DNA from 2 places in the Shewanella sp. SG44-2 genome. Region 2 is predicted to be linked to the other one. Evidence: predicted binding sites of a transcription regulator. Region 2 holds the regulator's gene; the other holds the start of a gene.
What was found. Region 2 encodes ArgR, which controls arginine synthesis, uptake and breakdown. Its sites were predicted from a motif close to ANTGAATANNTATTCANT; they were not measured.
Positions count from the first base shown of each region.

Region 1: the regulator ArgR is predicted to act here: its motif matches at 4,504-4,521, upstream of H5181_RS03570 (YjiH family protein).

Region 1 is NZ_JACJEU010000003.1:167,792-174,216, reverse strand. Features, by position in the region: gene yegQ (tRNA 5-hydroxyuridine modification protein YegQ) at 1-1,349, shown strand, start outside; gene H5181_RS03590 (YfhL family 4Fe-4S dicluster ferredoxin) at 1,362-1,613, shown strand; gene H5181_RS03585 (SCP2 domain-containing protein) at 1,731-2,228, opposite strand; gene H5181_RS03580 (peptidase U32 family protein) at 2,369-3,370, shown strand; gene H5181_RS03575 (U32 family peptidase) at 3,380-4,321, shown strand; gene H5181_RS03570 (YjiH family protein) at 4,765-6,042, shown strand; gene H5181_RS03565 (PilZ domain-containing protein) at 6,200-6,425, shown strand, end outside.
Region 2 is NZ_JACJEU010000034.1:1,034-7,458, reverse strand. Features, by position in the region: gene metK (methionine adenosyltransferase) at 1-143, shown strand, start outside; gene H5181_RS18160 (GNAT family N-acetyltransferase) at 291-881, shown strand; gene H5181_RS18155 (hypothetical protein) at 1,032-1,388, opposite strand; gene H5181_RS18150 (GNAT family N-acetyltransferase) at 1,435-1,983, opposite strand; gene H5181_RS18145 (hypothetical protein) at 1,987-2,205, opposite strand; gene H5181_RS18140 (META domain-containing protein) at 2,328-2,753, shown strand; gene argR (transcriptional regulator ArgR) at 2,920-3,390, shown strand; gene H5181_RS18130 (Dyp-type peroxidase) at 3,453-4,391, opposite strand; gene H5181_RS18125 (ABC transporter ATP-binding protein) at 4,711-5,742, opposite strand; gene H5181_RS18120 (iron ABC transporter permease) at 5,745-6,425, opposite strand, start outside.

The sequences.
Region 1 (6,425 bases), on a different contig from region 2:
TATTATCTCCCGCTGGTACGCTTAAAAATATGCGTTACGCCTTTGCTTATGGTGCTGATGCCGTTTACGCAGGCCAACCTCGTTATAGCTTACGAGTTAGAAATAATGATTTCAAAATGGAGGCTCTTGCCAGCGGTATTGAAGAGGCTCACGCCCTAGGTAAGAAATTATATGTTGTCAGTAATATTGCCCCACATAATGCCAAACTAAAAACCTATATTAAAGACATGGAGCCGGTGATTGCGATGAAACCCGATGCGGTGATCATGTCAGATCCTGGGCTTATTATGATGGTACGCGAAACATTTCCAGATCAAGTCGTTCACTTATCGGTTCAAGCGAATGCGATTAACTGGGCATCGGTTAAATTCTGGCAACAACAAGGCATCAAGCGAGTCATTTTATCTCGTGAGTTATCATTGGATGAAATTGAAGAAATTCGCCAACGTTGCCCCGATATTGAATTAGAAGTGTTTGTTCATGGCGCACTGTGCATGGCTTATTCAGGCCGTTGTTTACTCTCTGGTTACATGAATAAACGCGACCCTAATCAGGGAACCTGTACCAATGCATGTCGTTGGAAATACGATGTGCACCCAGCAGAGCAAACCGAGACCGGCGATATAATCCCTGTTGCCCCAACCGTTCAATTTGAAAACCCAACGCTGGGTTCTGGCCAACCCAGTAGCGACATAGTGCTACTGCAAGAAGCTGGTCGTCCTGGCGAGTATATGCCCGCTTTTGAAGATGAGCATGGCACTTATATTATGAATTCAAAAGATTTGCGCGCTATTCAACATGTGGATCGCTTAACCAAAATGGGCGTTGATTCATTAAAAATTGAAGGTCGCACTAAGTCCTTTTACTATGTTGCGCGCACGGCACAATTATATCGCCAAGCCATTGAAGATGCCGCTGCTGGCAAAGACTTTGATCGTACGTTGATGAGTAATCTTCAAGGACTTGCGCACCGAGGTTATACCGAAGGATTTTTGCGTCGTCACGTGCATGACGAATATCAAAACTATCAATATGGCCACTCGGTAAGTGATAGCCAGCAATTTGTTGGTGAGTTTACCGGTAAACGAAATACTGAGGGTTTGGCTGAAATTGATGTTAAAAATAAATTTTCAGTTGGCGACAGTGTTGAAATAATGACAACTGAAGGTAATTTTGTTATCACTATTGAATCGTTAATTAATCGCAAAGGCGAATCGATTGACTCTGCTTTAGGCTCAGGCCATTTTGTGTTTCTAGCGCTTCCAGCAGATATTAATATCGACAAAGCCATGTTAATGCGTAATTTACCTGAGGGAATGGATACACGAAACCCTCATCAACCAGCTTAAATTAAGGTTTTTATGGCACTAATCATTGACGATAGCTGTATCAATTGTGATATGTGCGAACCCGAATGTCCTAACGAAGCCATTACTATGGGTGAAGAGGTGTATGAAATCGATCCTTCGTTGTGCACCGAATGTGTTGGTCATTACGACAAGCCGACTTGCGCGTCTGTTTGCCCTATCGATTGTATCGACCCCGACCCTAAACATGTCGAGTCACATGATGCGCTATTACTAAAATACTCTGCACTCACTGGCAATGTGTAACCTCAGGATTGAGCAACTAAGAGCTTATATTTAGTGTCTAGTATTTAGTATTTAGTACCTAGCATCTGCAAAAACGGCGCTTAATGCGCCGATTTTTAGAGTCAAATAACACCATAACTATTCACTGGCTGTTAATGTTTGTAATACTTTTGCCAGTTGCTCAATGCCGATCCGAGCGGGTTTGGGTAAGCTATCTAACTCTATAGACAACAATAAATTTTTAACCTCTAACCCCAACTCTGTATCCCCTTCTATACGTAATTTACGCTGAAAAAACAGCGTGTCGGGATCTTCTTTACCTGCTGCAACCAAAATTAGCTCAGGCACATTGGCACTTAATGTCACATCAGGCTGAGTAAAAGCACGCACTCGTAGTTGTTGTTCGACACCCACCTCAAAACGCAAACCAATATCATCAACACAAATGCCTACCCACTTTTGTTTGAGAAAATGGAGTTCATCTGCCTTCAATTGTTCCGCTAACACTAAATTAAGCAGTTTATTGATGACGATTATTTTTAACGCTTCCGGCATCAAGTTTAGCGAGCGACGGCTTACTTGAGGCGCAAAATGTAACAAGTGCGCCGATAATTGTTGTGTAAATGCTTGTGCCATCGAGAGTACCTACTTGCAAATAGAACCAATAATCAAGTGAGTTTACTGGCAATTTATCTAACGAAACCTGTTTTAAATCAAATCATGTTAACTCAATCACATTTACACTCCTGTTCTTTGAAAAAAATGAGAACACCAACATGGAACTCTTATGCCCTGCAGGTAACTTAGCGTCACTCAAAGCCGCTCTTAACGCTGGCGCTGATGCGGTTTACCTCGGACTAAAAGATGACACTAATGCGCGCTCGTTTGCAGGACTAAACTTTTCTGCAGTACAACTAGCACAAGCGACAAAACTGGCCCAAAGCCAAGGGCGAAAGGTATTTTTAACCTTAAACACTTTTCCCAAACCCGGTGAAGAACACCGCTGGTATCAGGCCGTTGATTTAGCCGCACAATTAGAAATGGATGCCCTCATCGTAGCTGATTTATCATTACTCGATTATGCCCACCAGCATTATCCCCACCTTCCGTTGCATTTATCAGTACAAGCCAGCGCCACAAACTTAGGGGCTCTATCATTTTATCAACAAGCTTTTAATATCGAACGAGCAGTATTGCCACGAGTATTGTCCATTAAACAGGTTCGAGACTTAGCTAAAGTGAGCCCTGTTGAGCTTGAAGTATTTGCTTTTGGTAGTTTATGTATCATGGCTGAAGGACGTTGCCATTTATCATCATATGTAACAGGACAATCCCCTAATACAGGCGGTTCGTGCTCACCTGCTAACCATGTGCGTTGGCAAGATTCTGGCAGCGATAAATTGACCCGACTCAATAATGTATTAATTGATAAAGCTGAAGCTAACCAACAACTGGGTTATCCGGTGGTCTGTAAAGGCCGTTATGTTGCCGAATACGATCATGATGCAAAGTATTTATTGGAGTCACCTACCAGTTTAAACACCTTAAGCTTGTTACCCGAGCTCGCCCAAGCGGGAATTAAATCACTTAAAATAGAAGGACGTCAGCGAAGCCCTGCTTACGTCAGCCAAGTCACCCACGTTTGGCGTAGCGCTATCGACACTTATTTAGCCAGCCCCGAGTCTTTTTGCGAGCAACCGCAATGGTCGCAAGCGTTAGCAAAAGTATCCGAAGGACAAATAACTACATTGGGCGCTTATGAGCGTCAATGGCAATAAGGTTTTACTATGAAAATATCTCTCGCTCCAATTAGTTACTGCTGGTCAAAATCTGACGTTGAACACTTTTATCAGCAAGTAGCATTGAGTAACATCGATACCGTTTATTTAGGTGAAACCGTATGCAGCCGTCGCCGCGAACTGAAGTTTAACGACTATCTAGATCTCGCCAATATGCTTAAGTCTCATGGCAAACACGTGGTGTTATCAACCATGGCTTTGATAGAGGCGCAATCTGAACTTAATGAACTGAAACGAGCTATTGATAATGGTGATTTCAGTATTGAAGCTAATGACATGGCTGCGGTACATTATGCGCACCAAGCGAAAGTCCCCTTTGTGTGTGGGCCAACAATCAATAATTATAATCGGACCAGCCTTGATTTATTGCACCAAAAAGGGATGTATCGTTTTGTCATGCCTTGTGAATTATCACAGAAGTGGTTAAACACCGTCATCAACCAGGGTGATAAACCCGCTTTTGAAATAGAGGTGCTCGGTCACGGCTATTTGCCTTTAGCACATTCTGCACGCTGTTTTACCGCAAAACATTACCAATTGCCAAAAGATAAGTGTCAAACTATTTGCCAACGCCATAGCAAAGGCTTACTGGCTCAAACTCAAGAGTCACAACCCTTACTCCGCTTAAATGGCATTCAAACTCAATCTGCGGCGCAGGTAAACCTGATTAACCAAATTCCACAAATGATAGACATGGGAATTGATTATTGGCGTATATCACCCAATAAATTAACCGATGTAGCCATGGGTTCAGAACTTGCTCATGTATTAGCGCAAATAACAGAGGATCCATTTAATAGTAAGGCGCTAATCACAAAACAGTTTAACGACAATAAACAGGCATCGATTATCAATCATCATTGCAATGGCTATTGGTTAGGGTTACCGGGCATGGACTATTCCCTTGAGCCAAATACTCCAGCGGGATAACGTTACAAACGCTATTTGATAGCCATTAATAAAAGTGGTCATGAACCGTAATCATATCCATGTTTATTAATGGCATACAAACCATAAAAAAGTGCCAAAGCCAAAGAGAGCACACTTCCGCAACAAAATATTAACCAACTGATTAAATTAGATTTTAACGATATACTCCGACACTTTCTTAAAGTAAATATCTACTCACATTTAACTAATATCTATTCGGTTAAGTTATCATTTTACATACTGCAAATAAGGGGGTAACCTTGCCTACCCAAAAAAAACAACTGAATGGACATTCAATTTCGGTCCATAATAAACAGTTGGGTAGCACAGCTGGCCAACTTAGAACACATAAGTAAGGTGTATTTAACGTGACACATAAAAAACATAGCATTAAAACAATTCTCACCTTTATTATTCCGTCACTGATTGGCTTGCTACTGTTTATGACGCCTATCAATGTCGAAGGTTCGATTACCATTCCGATTGCAATCATCTCAAAAGCATTGCAAAGCCAAATGGGCAGTTCGATTCAGCTTATTATGACCTGCATAGTGGTACTAATGGCATTGGCCTCATTACTCACTCAACTCATTAATCCTAAATTCGTTCGTAAAAGTATTTTTTTACGCACACTGCTGAAAGTAAATTTATTTTGGTTAGCGGTGCGAATTCTAGGCGCAATCTTTATCGTCATGGTTTATTGGCAAGTGGGACCCGAAGCGATTATTTCATCTGCAACCGGTGGCTTGGTTCTGAATGATTTAGTACCAGTACTATTTTCAGTATTTATTTTTGCTGGCATGTTATTACCGTTATTGCTCAATTTTGGTTTATTAGAATTTTTTGGCACGTTATTAACCAAAGTTATGCGTCCAATATTCAATTTACCTGGTCGCAGTGCTATTGACTGTATGGCATCTTGGTTAGGTGATGGTAGTGTGGGCATTTTAATGACCACCAAACAATACGAAACTCGTTTCTATACTGCACGTGAAGCTGCTGTTATTGGCACAACCTTTTCTGCCGTGTCAATAACCTTTAGCTTAGTGGTGATATCACAAGTCAAACTTGAGCACTTATTTGTGCCATTTTATCTGACTGTGTGTTTAGCAGGGTTTATTGCCGCAATCATAGTCCCTAAACTACCGCCATTATCATGGAAGAAAGATCTGTATATCGATGATACTCCTCGCCATGAAGATGACGAAACAATCCCAGCCAGTCATGGCGTATTTTCGTGGGGATTTGAACAAGCAATGCAACGGGCATCTTCTGCTGGTGGCATTAAGCATGTGCTAACTGAAGGAATTAAAAACGTTGTCGATATGATATTCGGGGTGATCCCTGTTGTTATGGCTATTGGTACCGTCGCATTAGTGTTGGCTGAACATACACCTATTTTTAATTACTTAGGTATGCCATTTATTCCGCTATTGGAACTGCTGCATATTCCAGAAGCTACCGAAGCCTCGAAAACGATTGTGGTGGGATTTGCCGATATGTTTATTCCATCGATTTTGGCCAGCTCTATAGAATCTGATTTGACCCGCTTTGTTATTGCGGCATTATCAGTTACTCAGCTTATTTATATGAGTGAAGTAGGTGCTCTTTTAATTGGTAGTAAAATCCCGGTTAACTTTTTTGAGCTATTCGTTATCTTCATTCTACGAACCTTAGTGACACTGCCTGTAATTGCATTAATGGGCCATTTACTCATTTAGTTGAAGTCAGAAGATAAACAACTCAATATCACTAAGGAGCGCAATGCGCTCCTTTTTTTAGACTAAATATTCTCAGCGTAATCGAGATAAATCGAGTATGCTTAAACAATAAACACTGACTTTGTGTCATTGCGATATTGATTACTAAGGGCAAACTATGGATGACAGACGTAAATTTTCTCGTATTTTTTTTGCAGCCAGTGCTCATCTTGCGCAAACAGAACAAACTTGGCGCACTAAAATTTTAGATTTAAGTCTTAATGGTGCATTAGTAGAATTGCCATCTGGGTATACAGGTCAGCTCAATAGCATTTTAACTTTGGAGTTTGTGTTACCCGACTCTGACATTGAACTGAAAATGGAAGCGGCAATTGTCCATAAAA
Region 2 (6,425 bases):
GTCCATACGGCTTAACGGCAATGTTAGATTTGGCGCGTCCAATCTATCAGCAAACTGCTGCTTATGGTCACTTTGGCCGTGATATCTTCCCTTGGGAAGCGACTGATAAAGCTGAAGCACTTCGTGCGGATGCAGGTTTATAATCAGCCAGCATAATTATCGTCTTAAGCTAGTATCTGTATTAAGCTAAAACGATAAAAAATAAAACCGCCAACTGGCGGTTTTATTTTATCTAATTGGCGACACAATAATTCAATCTCAATATTTGATCTCAACATTTGGTCACAACAATGGCTCTGGTTATGTATCAACCCACTTGGCTAAACACAAAGATAACAGCAAACCACCAGCCGTCAACGGCAACTAACGCCAGTGCGATAAACAGCCCTGTGACTAACATTCCAGCCATTAACTTGCCAGCCATTAAACAGTGGTCTGCAATCAAGTTATTCTATCGTCAGCATATGCCTTATGCTCGGTTAGCTCAGAAAGAGTCTGTGGCTGTTATTCATCATCTTAGCTCATCCACTATTGATGGAACTGATGAAGTTGATATAAGTCAGCAAAAAATAATCGCGGCGATAAGAGTTAAACCTATTGGCCAATATCAATTAATCAATGGATTGTTGGTTCATCCTGACTACCGTGGACAACAGCTTTCAACTCAGTTATTGAAATTTATAGCGCCTCAATTAATCACTAAAAATTGCTTCTTGTTTGCTCATCCGTGGTTAATCGACTTATATCAACAGCAGCACTTTATCGTTATAGATCAACATGATTTATCAGCAATACCAGCAGACATCATTCAGTTGTATCGCCGCTATCACAGCGAACAACGGCCACTCGTGTTGATGCAGCTTAATGAACCCGATAAATAATCTAGCTCAATAATCCAGTTCAATAGCCTAATCCAATGAAATATATAAGCAAAGTTCAGACAAAATCAAATGATTTTGGAGACACTTAAAGTCTATTAAGCAGCAAGAAACGCAGCACTGGTAGTGTTGAGTACGAGGTTATTTAACCCGTTAACAATGATCGAAATGCGAACTTTCTATACACATAAACGACACTTGTTGCATTGTCATTACTGGCACTACTTTGACACTGATAGACGCTAAGTTAATCCGCTCGACATCGGTAAATAGTGTAATCCCTGCTTGATAATTATTGGTTACGCCACAAAATAGCCACATGTCTTGCCAGCGGACAAAATACCCCGATTGCTGCAATTGCGGATTATCTGGATTTTGTACATCCGCTTCAACACACTCATACAACTCTGTTGCGTCTGCCAACACCGCGGCTATCAGCTTCATATTGTCAAATGCAGACAGCCTTAAATCCAAGTAAGGCGAAAAGAGTGTGTCAAAGTTAGTACTCATCACGTTCCTCATAAATAATCACTTTAACAACTCCCATAAATGGCACTTACGTAATATTAGTCGTAGCCAACAAACAATAATCACGTTGCTCGAAACTGAATTGATCAATCTCTGTCATTGCGGCTTTTTGTTGATGGGCTGCCAACGAACGCGCATTATCAGCGGCAACATACGTCACCATAAATGGAAAGGTATCCGCTACTTGTTTCTTTAATTCTGTAACCAATGCAGAAAACACTCCCTGGCCACGTTTTGATTCTTGTATCCAAACGGGTCCATATTGACAAGTGTTAGTCGTCGATAAAGCTTGCCCTTGTAAATCGGCAAACTTAAGTTTTTGAATAATATGTCGGTACAATGGTTGCGCGGAAAAAAATGACCATTTCGCTGCCATCACATACCCAATGATCACCCCTTGCTCTTCAGCTACGATAAACCAATGTTGATTTATCAACTGGCTCACCTCTGATTTGGTAAATGAATGAGCATGAAGTTGGCTGTTTGAACCTAACAACTCATCATCAACATGAGCACGCTCTAGCTGCACAATAGCAGCAACATCGGTTAATAACGCCTTACGGATAATAAATGACAATGATTATTCCTTTGACCCTGAATTGGGAGATTGTTTCTTAGCCCATTCTATCACTAGCGCAACAGGCAGCGGAGACATAATTAATGTTCCCACGCCAATGAGTAACGCAATGACCAACATTCCACTGACTTGTTGACCTATATCACTTTGCCAATATAAGCCGATGCCCACCAGCAACATAATTAAACCGACGAAATGCAACACTTTAACTAATTTGATCATTTGCGACTCTTTGATACGTTAAATAATGTTCATTAATCCAAAACATTAGAATTATTTACGCTCTTATTCACACTCAAGTAGTAGAATAACGGCAATTTTTTCGTATATGGAACTCTCTCAACATGATAAAGCATATTCTCGGCGCCACTGTTATATTTTTAGGCCTTAGTGCTTGTCAAAGCCATACTCAAATTGTCTCAAATGAACAATTAATTGGTACTTGGCATGTAGAAGTCGTCCTCGACACACCTACCATTAATAATAGCCCAGCAACTTTAGTGTTTGCTCCAAACGGTGAATTAACAGGTAATAATAGTTGTAATCAATTTTTTGGTCGTTACATCCAACAAGGTCATCTGCTTCAACTTGCGCCATCAGGTTCAACCATGAAAGCCTGCATTGATAGTTTAATCACCCAAGAAGCCGAACTGATGCAAGCGATTTCATTGGTACAACAAGTTGATTTCTCTAAAGGAAAACTCAATCTATTGTCTTTAAATGGTGATACGCTATTAGTGCTGACAAAACAATCGTTACCCGTATCCTAAAGCTTATGGTTCAGATGAGTCGCCGGATGAGTTATTAGTGTCAGTTTAAAGTTCCACTACAAAATGAATTTTTATTCAATAAATCTGATTCTTTCTTGACTTAATAAGTCAATCTATTCAAAATGTGCTAGATTTTTGAATAACAACTATAAGATGAATTATCACTATGCCAGCGACAAGAAATCAGGATGAGCTCGTACGAACTTTTAAAGCGATTCTCAAAGAAGAACGTTTTGGAAGCCAAAGCGAGATTGTTAATGCGCTTCAAGCCGAAGGATTCGGTAATATTAATCAATCTAAAGTATCACGCATGCTCAGCAAATTTGGTGCTGTTCGCACTCGCAATGCTAAGCAAGAGATGGTGTATTGCCTCCCTGCCGAGCTAGGTGTACCTACTGCAGGTAGCCCAGTTAAAAATTTAGTACTGGATGTTGATCATAACCAAGCCATGATCGTGGTCAGAACTAGCCCAGGTGCAGCGCAATTAATCGCCCGTTTGCTCGATTCAATAGGCAAACCAGAAGGGATATTAGGTACTATTGCTGGTGATGACACAATTTTTATCTGTCCAGCAAGTATTAAAACGATTGATGAGACATTAGAAACCGTTAGATCTTTATTCAACTATAGTGAATAAAAACTCATTAAAATAAAAAAGCAATGCCATGGCATTGCTTTTTTATTGCCTAAAACGGGCTTTTACGCATCGTCAAATTGAGTTAAAAAATCCAATGATGGCACAAAGAAAGACGACCCTGTCAGCGCTTTAGTAAACAACATCAAATGATCATGATTCCCATGACCATCACCGTGCACCATACTGCGCAGCATTTGTTCGAAGTGATCAGGTGTACGGCATACTGAAATAAACATCAAACCTTGTTCTCTAATCGAACCATATGGCATGCTTTGACGTAAAATTTCTAATGAGTTACCGTGTGGATCTTTTAAGTTAACTCGTTTTGTGTGGCTGGTTAATGGTTTATCTTCTGATTCATACTCAATATCATCAACTTTGGTACGACCAAAAATATCTTCTTGTTTTTTAAGCGGTAAACGATGCCACTTACTTAAGTTATGCATGTATTTTTGAACATGAACATAACTACCTGAGACAAATTCTTCATCTTCATCACCGACAAGCGCAACTTGTTGACGATGGCGTCCTTTAGGGTTTTCTGTACCATCAACAAAACCAGTTAAGTCACGGCTGTCCATAAAGCGAAAGCCGCGTTCTTCATCGACTAACTCGACCAAATCTTCAAACATTTGGTTAATTTCATTGGCGACGAGGTGCAAAATATCATAGCGATCACAACGGATATGAATAAACAAATCATATTCCATTGCTGGTGCATCACGGTTACCTTCACTCATGGCAGGAAAAGGTTTTAATAATGCTGGGCGAGCTTCTGGATAAAAGGTATCCCAAAAATTAGCGCCAATCCCCACAAAGCCATTAAAAGCACTGTCGGCATATTGATCCGTGAGTTCATAAATATATTGGGCTACATTAGCAATAGATGGGCGTAACTGATCTTCAACACCGTCGTTGGCATTAAACATCAAGTACACACTGTGTAAATTCCCTTCTGCGCAAATCCCTAACTGTTCACGAGGCATAACTTGGTTACCCATATTAACTTCATCCACCTTAATACTATATTTCGGCCTAAACGGTGATAATTTAACGCTTTGATACGACTAGAGAACGATTAACATCTCTCATCAGTTAAGCTGATCATTAGCTTAACTTAATCAAATGTAAATTACTTGAAGTGTACTCACATTTAGCCAGCTTGTAATATCTATTGTACTCATATTCGTGCAGATAACAGCTTGACCATTCATTGCAATTATTGACTAGCTCACTAAAGTTAGAGATCAAAAAATAAAACCTAACCAGCTATTTAGCTTATTTTGCCCCGAACTAAGATTAAGATGACAGCATTGATAGTTAATTAAAAATCACCAGTGGATGCGCTGTAATATTTATATCCACTCGTTGACCTGCCATTAATGTTGTTAATTGGCTACTAACATTCAAAATATCAGCGCCAATTTGGACTTGATAATGGCATAACGTACCAAGAAAATGCCTTTCTACAATGCACCCTCGGCCATTGATGCTAGGATGTAATTCAATTTGCTGTGGTCTCAATAATAATTGCCCTTGGCTGCCAATAGGCAAAGACAATGCTTCTGTGCTGCTAAGATCGCCCAAGGAATAGTGCACTTGATGGCTGGAGGTAACCGTAACAGGTAAGTAATTACCCGCCCCTAAAAAATCGGCAACGTAGCGATCAGTTGGTGCACTGTATAAGGTTTCGGCTTTACCATGTTGAATAATGGCGCCATCTTTAAATAAAGCCAGTTTATCTGCAAACACAAATGCTTCATCTTTACTGTGAGTCACAAACACGGCACTAACATTACGTTGTTTTAATATGGCGCGAATTTCTAACATCATATCGTTACGGACTTGCGCATCGATATTAGAAAACGGTTCGTCTAACAATAATAATTCTGGCTGATATGCCAATGCACGCGCAATCGACACTCGTTGCTGTTGACCACCAGATAATTCATGTGGGTAACGAGACGCCAACCCGGTTAATTTAACCAGCTCGAGCATTTCTTCTAATCGAGCTAACCGCACAGTACGATTGAGTTCATTAACCCCAAATAAAATATTGTCTGCCACGGTTAAGTGCGGAAATAAGGCATAATCTTGAAATATCATTCCAACACCACGCTGCTCACTCGCAACAAACACACCATCACCACTCAACGTTTGCCCATTGATGCTGATGCTACCTTGGCTAATGGCTTGTAAACCCGCAATCGCACGCAGTAGTGTGGTCTTGCCGCAACCGCTGGGGCCTAATAATGCGACAATTTCGCCTTGCGCCAGGGTAAGATCTAAATGGCGCAACACCACTTGACCGTCATAATCACTACACACATTTTCAATGGTTAAGGTTGACATAATTAGCCTTGTTGCTCCAATGAGCGATTAAGATAAATCAAGGGAACAAGCCCAACTAACACAATAACAATAGCAGCCAATGCGCCATGTTCTAGTTTTTCATCTGACACAAATTGGAAAACATAAGTCGCTAAGTTTTCAAATCCTATAGGACGCAATAATAACGCTGCGGGTAATTCTTTCATACTTTCAATAAACACTAACAAAGCACCAGCAAATATCCCTTTGCGCAATAAAGGTAAATGTACTCGCCATAGTAACTGAGTAGGCGTTCGCCCAAGGGTAATGCAAGCCATGTCTAAAGAAGGGGAAATACGCTTATAACTGTTTTCTAAACTGCCGATGGATATTGCAATAAAACGAACACAAAAAGCAAAAATCAATGCGAAAACACTGCCAGTCAGTAATAAACCTGGGCCTCGGGCGCCAAACCAATCGTAAATATCGTTAATTGCAAAGTCGATAAACGTCAGCGGTACCAAAACACCAATCGCCAACACTGTACCCGGTAAAGCATAACCAGTGCTGCTCAATCTTGCGGGAATCTGATCACTTTTTCGCGGACTCACACGGCGCACAAACATCAGTATCAATGATAAAACCACGCACACACCACTAACAATAGCGGCAATATATAAACTGTTTAGACTGTATTGCCAAAAACGAACATCCCAACTCTCATT